2 linked regions of the Corallococcus caeni genome follow. The protein of the gene in region 2 interacts with the protein of the main gene of each other region in a pairwise test. Links are inferred from orthologs where the notes say so. Each region holds a gene or a part of one and is shown on either strand. Other genes may lie near its edges.

Evidence for each region. The genes of interacting proteins can lie anywhere in the genome.
Region 1: the proteins of gyrA (region 2) and gyrB interact in binary tests that used the Escherichia coli proteins (3 or more experiments, as listed by UniProt). The link is inferred for Corallococcus caeni from one-to-one orthologs.

Annotation. Positions count from the first base shown.
Region 1 is NZ_BTTW01000002.1:177,849-180,929, forward strand. It holds gyrB (DNA topoisomerase (ATP-hydrolyzing) subunit B), read left to right. Parts: upstream 1-354; coding sequence 355-2,808; downstream 2,809-3,081. Other genes in the region: AABA78_RS08765 (hypothetical protein), read left to right, coding at 1-233; AABA78_RS08775 (hypothetical protein), read right to left, coding at 2,960-3,081. UniProt on the Escherichia coli protein: DNA gyrase negatively supercoils closed circular double-stranded DNA in an ATP-dependent manner to maintain chromosomes in an underwound state.
Region 2 is NZ_BTTW01000005.1:496,935-500,519, reverse strand. What follows is about bases 117-3,447. They hold gyrA (DNA gyrase subunit A), read left to right. Parts: upstream 117-427; coding sequence 428-3,247; downstream 3,248-3,447. Other genes in these bases: AABA78_RS23340 (nuclear transport factor 2 family protein), read right to left, coding at 3,337-3,447; AABA78_RS23350 (tetratricopeptide repeat protein), read left to right, coding at 117-176. Outside these bases: more of AABA78_RS23350, read left to right, coding at 1-116; more of AABA78_RS23340, read right to left, coding at 3,448-3,585. UniProt on the Escherichia coli protein: A type II topoisomerase that negatively supercoils closed circular double-stranded (ds) DNA in an ATP-dependent manner to maintain chromosomes in an underwound state.

The sequences.
Region 1 (3,081 bases), on a different replicon or contig from region 2:
ATTCCGCGGGCGTGCGGGTGGCCCGTCCCTTCAGCGGCCAGCCGCTCGAATTGCACTGGGGACAGATTGATTCCGTGCGCCGGGTCGGCCGGAGGGGGAGCGTGCTCGGGCTCTTCCTCAAGGAAGAGGGAAGGGTGCTCGTCACCCGACATCTTTTCGCCCGCAAGGCTGTTTATGAAGAGTTGATCGCGGCGCTGGAGGACCGCCTCCCGCCCTCGCGTTTCGACGCCTGATTCATGAATCTTTCCGCAGCCTTGCGCGGGCTCCCGAACCTTGTCCGGGATGCCCGGTGGTGGTAGGCACAGCAGGCACAGCCCTGTCGCAACGGCAGCCTTTCCCAAGGACACGCTTCACATGGAAAAGACCCCCGCTACCGGCGCCGCGCTGGCCGCGCCGCCCGCCGAGTATGGGACGGACAGCATCACCAAGCTCGAAGGGCTGGAGGCCGTCCGCAAGCGCCCTGGCATGTACATCGGCGACACGATGACCTACGGGCTCCACAAGCTCGTCTACGAGGTCGTCGACAACTCGGTGGACGAGGCCCTGGCCGGCCACTGCACGGACATCGAGGTCATCATCCACGTGGACGGCTCGCTCAGCGTCCAGGACAACGGCCGCGGCATCCCCGTGGGCCCGCACCCCGACCCCAAGTTCAAGGGCAAGGACACGCTGGAGGTCGTGCTCACGGAGCTGCACGCCGGCAGCAAGTTCGGCAACGGCGCGTACAAGGTGTCCGGCGGCCTGCACGGCGTGGGCGTCACCTGCGTGAACTTCCTGTCGGAGTGGTTCAAGGTCCGCATCCAGCGCGCCGGCAAGGTCTACGAACAGTCCTACGCGCGCGGCGTGTCCAACGGTTCCCCGCAGGAAGTGGGCACCACGGACAAGGTCGGCACGCTGATCCACTTCAAGCCGGACTCGCAGGTCATGGAGACGGTGGACTTCAACTTCGAGACGCTCAGCCAGCGCCTGCGCGAGCTGGCGTTCCTCAACGCGGGCCTGCACATCACCATCCGCGACGAGCGCACCCAGAAGGAGCACGACTTCAAGTTCGACGGCGGCATCTCCTCCTTCGTGGAGTACCTCAACAAGGCGAAGGAGGCGCTGCACGACAAGCCCGTCTACATCAAGTCGGAGCGCGAGGGCGTGTCGCTCGAAATCGCCATGCAGTGGAACGATGGCTACGACGAGCGCATCTTCACCTTCGCCAACAACATCAACACCCACGAGGGTGGCAGCCACCTGTCCGGCTTCAAGGCCGCGCTCACGCGCACGCTCAACAGCTACGCGGAGAAGGGCGGCCTCTGGAAGGACCTGAAGGAGACGCCCACCGGCGAGGACGCGCGCGAAGGCCTGTCCGCGGTCATCTCCGTGAAGCTCTCCAACCCCCAGTTCGAGGGCCAGACGAAGACGAAGCTGGGCAACAGCGAGGTGAAGGGCCTGGTCGAGCAGATGGTGAATGATCAGCTCGCCACCTTCCTGGAGGAGAACCCGCCGCTCGCGAAGAAGGTCGTGGTGAAGATTGGCGACGCGTGCCGCGCGCGCATCGCCGCGCGCAAGGCCCGTGAGACGGTGCGCCGCAAGGGCGTGCTGGACGGCGGCGGCCTGCCCGGCAAGCTCGCGGACTGCCAGAGCCGCGACCCGCACGAGAGCGAGCTGTACATCGTGGAGGGTGACTCCGCAGGTGGCTCCGCGAAGCAGGGCCGGGACCGGCGCAACCAGGCCATCCTCCCGTTGCGCGGCAAGATTTTGAACGTGGAGAAGGCGCGCTTCGAGAAGATGCTGACCAGCGCCGAGATCGTCACGCTCATCACCGCGCTGGGCACGGGCATCGGGGCGGAGGACTACGACCCGGAGAAGGCGCGCTACCACCGCATCATCCTGATGACGGACGCCGACGTGGACGGCAGCCACATCCGCACGCTGCTGCTCACGTTCTTCTACCGGCAGATGCGCGAGCTCATCGACCGGGGCTACGTCTACATCGCGCAGCCGCCGCTCTACAAAGTCACGCGCAACAAGAAGGACAGCTACGTCAAGGACGAGCGCGCGCTCAACGAGTACCTGCTGCGCATCGCCGCGGAGCACTGCCGGGTGAAGACGCCCGCGGGTGAGCTGGGCGGCGCGGACTTCAAGGCGCTCCTGGAGAAGGTCATCACCTACGAGGAGCGGCTGGAGAAGCAGGCCAAGCGCCGCGACGCGCGCATCGTGGACGCGCTGGTGCAGGCCACCAACCTGCGCGCGGACCTGCTGGCGGACGAGGCCGCGGTGGAGGCGGAGCTCGCCACCATGCGCGACTACTGCCAGCGGCGCATGCCGGAGGTGGTGGGCCGGCTGTCCACGCGGCTGGAGCAGGACGCGGAGCACGCGTCCAAGAAGCTGGTGGTGACGACGGACGTGAACGGCTCCATGCGCGAGTCCGTGTTCGACCACGCCTACCTGTCCTCGCCGGAGTACCTGGAGCTCGTCGCCCTGCGCGAGGTGTTCCACTCGCTGGGCAAGGCGCCCTATCGCGTGCAGGTGGACGCGGGCGAGGTCACGGCGTTCTCCGTGCAGGAGGTGCTGGCCGCGGTCCGCAAGGACGCGCAGAAGGGCCTGGGCCTGCAGCGCTACAAGGGTCTGGGGGAGATGAACCCGGAGCAGCTCTGGGAGACCACCATGAACCCCACCACGCGCACGCTGCTCCAGGTGCGGGTGGAGGACGCGGTGGAGAGCGACGACATCTTCTCGCTGCTCATGGGCGAGGCGGTGGAGCCCCGCCGCGAGTTCATCGAGCGCAACGCGCTGGACGTGCAGAACCTGGACATCTGAGGTCCACCGCACGTCCTGCCTGAAGCATCACGCCGGGCCCCGGGTACAAAGACCCGTGGGCCCGGTGCCGTTTCTCGGCTCCGCGCCCACGCGCCCTTCCCATCCTTTTCGAGCCGGGCCGCGGATGCAGCACGGCGGCCCCCATGAGCCCTTACGGAAGGAACCTGGCAACCAGTGACCAGCGCGAGGACGCCCCCGCGCGCATGTTGAGGATGGCGGTGATGCCGATGACGCCCGCCATGGCGGCGATGTTCGCGATGCCGCCCGCGTCCA
Region 2 (3,585 bases):
TCGCCATGGACCGCGACAACGCCTCCGCGCACCTCAACGTGGGCGTGGCGCTGAAGCTGCGCGGGGACCGCGAAGGGGCGCTCGCCGCGTTCGAGACCGCGAAGGCCAAGGACCCCGAGGGCGGCGTGGGCGCGGAGGCCGAACGGCTGGCCGCGAACCTCCGCCCCAAGGCCTGAAAACGGCCTGGAAAACGGCCCTGAAGAAGGCCTGGAAAACGGCCTCCGGTGGGGCTGAAAACGCACCGCCCGGATGTTCCCTCCGGGTGCCCCGGAAAGGCCCTCTCCGACCCCTGGAACCGGGCGGGCGGGCAGCCGTGGCGAATCCCCCCTGTTTCCCTTATTGACTGAGGGAAATCCAGGGGTTACGAACACTCTCCCATCGAACGGAGCCCCCCACGCGCGGGGCCCGTCCGCACCTTCCAGAGCCCATGGCTGACGACACCACCGACACGCCGGCAACGCCCCCCGCGCCTCCTCCGTCGAGCGGCGCCGGAGAGCTCATTCCCATCAACATCGAAGACGAGATGCGCCGCTCGTATCTCGATTACTCGATGTCCGTCATCATCGGCCGCGCGCTGCCGGACGTGCGCGACGGCCTGAAGCCCGTGCACCGTCGCGTCCTCTTCGCGATGAACGACCTGGGCAACCTCCACAACCGCGCCTACAAGAAGAGCGCGCGCGTGGTGGGTGACGTCATCGGTAAGTACCACCCGCACGGCGACTCGTCGGTGTACGACGCCATGGTGCGCCTGGCCCAGGAGTGGAGCCTTCGCTACCTGCTGGTGGACGGCCAGGGCAACTTCGGCTCGGTGGACGGCGACTCGCCGGCGGCCATGCGCTACACGGAAGTGCGCATGGAGCGGCTGGCGGAGGACCTCCTGGGGGACATCGACAAGGAGACCGTCGAGTTCGGCCCCAACTACGACGACTCGCTGGAAGAGCCGCTCGTCCTGCCGGCCAAGTTCCCCAACCTCCTCGTCAACGGCAGCAGCGGCATCGCGGTGGGCATGACCACCAACATCCCGCCGCACAACATGACGGAGGTCGTGTCCGGGACGCTGCACCTCATCGACAACCCGGACTGCACCGTCCTGGACCTGATGGAGTTCATCGAGGGGCCGGACTTCCCCACCGCCGCCATCATCACCGGCCGCGAGGGCATCCGCCGCGCCTACGAGACGGGCCGCGGGTCCATGACCATCCGTGCGCGCACGGAGATTGAAACGAACAAGAAGGGCGACCGTGAGGCCATCATCGTCACGGAGATCCCCTACCAGGTGAACAAGGCCCGGCTCATCGAGAAGATCGCCGAGCTGGTGCGTGAGAAGAAGCTGGAGGGCATCAGCGACATCCGTGACGAGAGCGACCGTCAGGGCATGCGCATCGTCATCGAGCTCAAGCGCGACGCCATCTCCCAGGTGGTGCTCAACAACCTCTTCTCCATGACGCAGATGGAGACGACGTTCGGCGCGGTGATGCTCGCCATCGACGGCGGGCAGCCGCGCACGCTCAACCTGAAGGAGCTGCTGGACCGCTTCGTCGCGCACCGCCGCGACGTGGTGACGCGCCGCACTCGCTACGAGCTGCGCAAGGCGCTGGCGCGCATGCACATCGTGGAAGGCCTGCTCGTCGCGCAGGACCTCATCGACCTGGTGGTCAGCCTCATCCGCGCGTCGCGCGACCCGGACGAGGCCCGCTGGGGCCTGATGAACATCCTGTCGCCGGAGCTGTACACGCGCGAGCGCTTCCAGAACCTGGACCGCATCGACTACGCGAAGGCCAAGGCGCAGATGGAGCTGCTGGTCAGCCGCGCGCGCAACGAGGAGCCGGCCTACGGCGGCCTGGAGCACAAGTACGAGGGCGCGGGCTTCAGCGAGGACCAGGCGCAGAACATCCTGGAGATGCGCCTGCAGCGCCTCACCGGCCTGCAGCGCGAGGAGCTCTTCAAGGAGCTCATCGGGCTGGTGCGCGACATCGCGCGCCTGCGCGACATCCTGGCCAACGAGAAGAGCCTGCTCTCCGTCATCAAGGCGGAGCTGATGGAGATCCGCGAGCGCTACGGCGACAAGCGCCGCACGGAGATCACCGGCGCGGTGGATGACTTCACCAGCGAGGACCTCATCGCGGAAGAGACGATGGTGGTCACGCTGTCGCACACGGGCTACGTGAAGCGCTCGCCCCTGTCGGAGTACCGCGCGCAGAAGCGTGGCGGGCGCGGCAAGACGGGCGCGGGGACGAAGGAGGACGACTTCGTCACCAAGGTGTTCGTGGCCAGCACGCACGCGTACCTCATGCCCATCACCACCAAGGGCAAGCTGTACTCGCTGAAGGTGCACCAGATTCCGCAGGGCAGCCGCACGTCGCGCGGCAAGGCCATCGTGAACCTGGTGCAGTTCGGGGAAGGGGAGCGGCTGGCGCAGGTGCTGGTGACGCGCGACTTCCCGGAGAACCGCTACGTCTTCTTCGTCACGAAGAAGGGCGTGGTGAAGCGCACGGACCTGAGCGCGTTCGAGAGCGTCCGCGCCAGCGGCATCATCGCGCTGGGCATCGACGAGGGCGACGAGCTGGTGGGCGTGATGATCACCGACGGCACCAAGGACATCCTCCTGTCCACGGCCACGGGCATGAGCATCCGCTTCAAGGAAGAGGACGTGCGCTCCATGGGCCGTCAGGCCTACGGCGTGAAGGGCATCACGCTGGAGGACGGCGACGAGGTGGTGGGCGCGGACCTCCTGGACAAGGAGCCGGAGGAGGGCCAGACGCCCGCGGAGCAGGGCAGCGCCATCCTCACGGTGACGGAGAACGGCTACGGCAAGCGCACGCAGGGCGCCGAGTACCGGCAGCAGGGCCGTGGCGGCAAGGGCATCATCGACATCAAGACCACCGAGCGGAACGGCCGCGTGGTGGGCGTGGTGCAGGTGAAGGACAGCGACGAGGTGATGCTCGTCACCAACGGCGGCATGCTCATCCGCATGAAGGTGAAGGAGATCTCCGTCATCGGCCGCAACACGCAGGGCGTGCGCCTCATCGCGCTGGAGAACGGCGAGGAGAAGGTGATGGCCATCTCCAAGCTCCCCGAAGGCGAGGAGTCCGAGGAGGAGACGGAGGCCACGTCGCCCGTGGAGGCGGCCAGCGCCGAGGGTGCGGAGGCGGAGGCTTCCGCGCCGGAGGCTCCGGCGGATGCGTCCGGTCCGGAGGGCTCCGAGGGCTCCGCGGGCACTGAAGGCGAGCCCGGCTCGGAAGGCTGAGTCAGGGCCGTCGGTTGAAGCACGGGAGGGCCGGTGACGGGACGCGCGAGCCGCGCTTCCGGGACCGGCCCTCTTCGTTTGTCGCGGGGCTACTTCTGCGTGAGGTCCTTGGGCACCTTGAGGCCGGCGGTGTTCTCGTCGATCCAGAAGATGTTCATGACCCACCAGCGCTGGCCGTCGTTGAAGAGCTGGATGCTGTTGACGCCCTTGGCGATGAGCGGCCCGTCCTGCGTGCCGCGCGCCTCATAGGTGCTCATCACCTGCACCAGGGCGCCGAAGGCGTGCGTCTGGCGCGCGGTCTCCTTCTCGAAGAAGCCGTGCGTCGCGGTGGCCTCCTG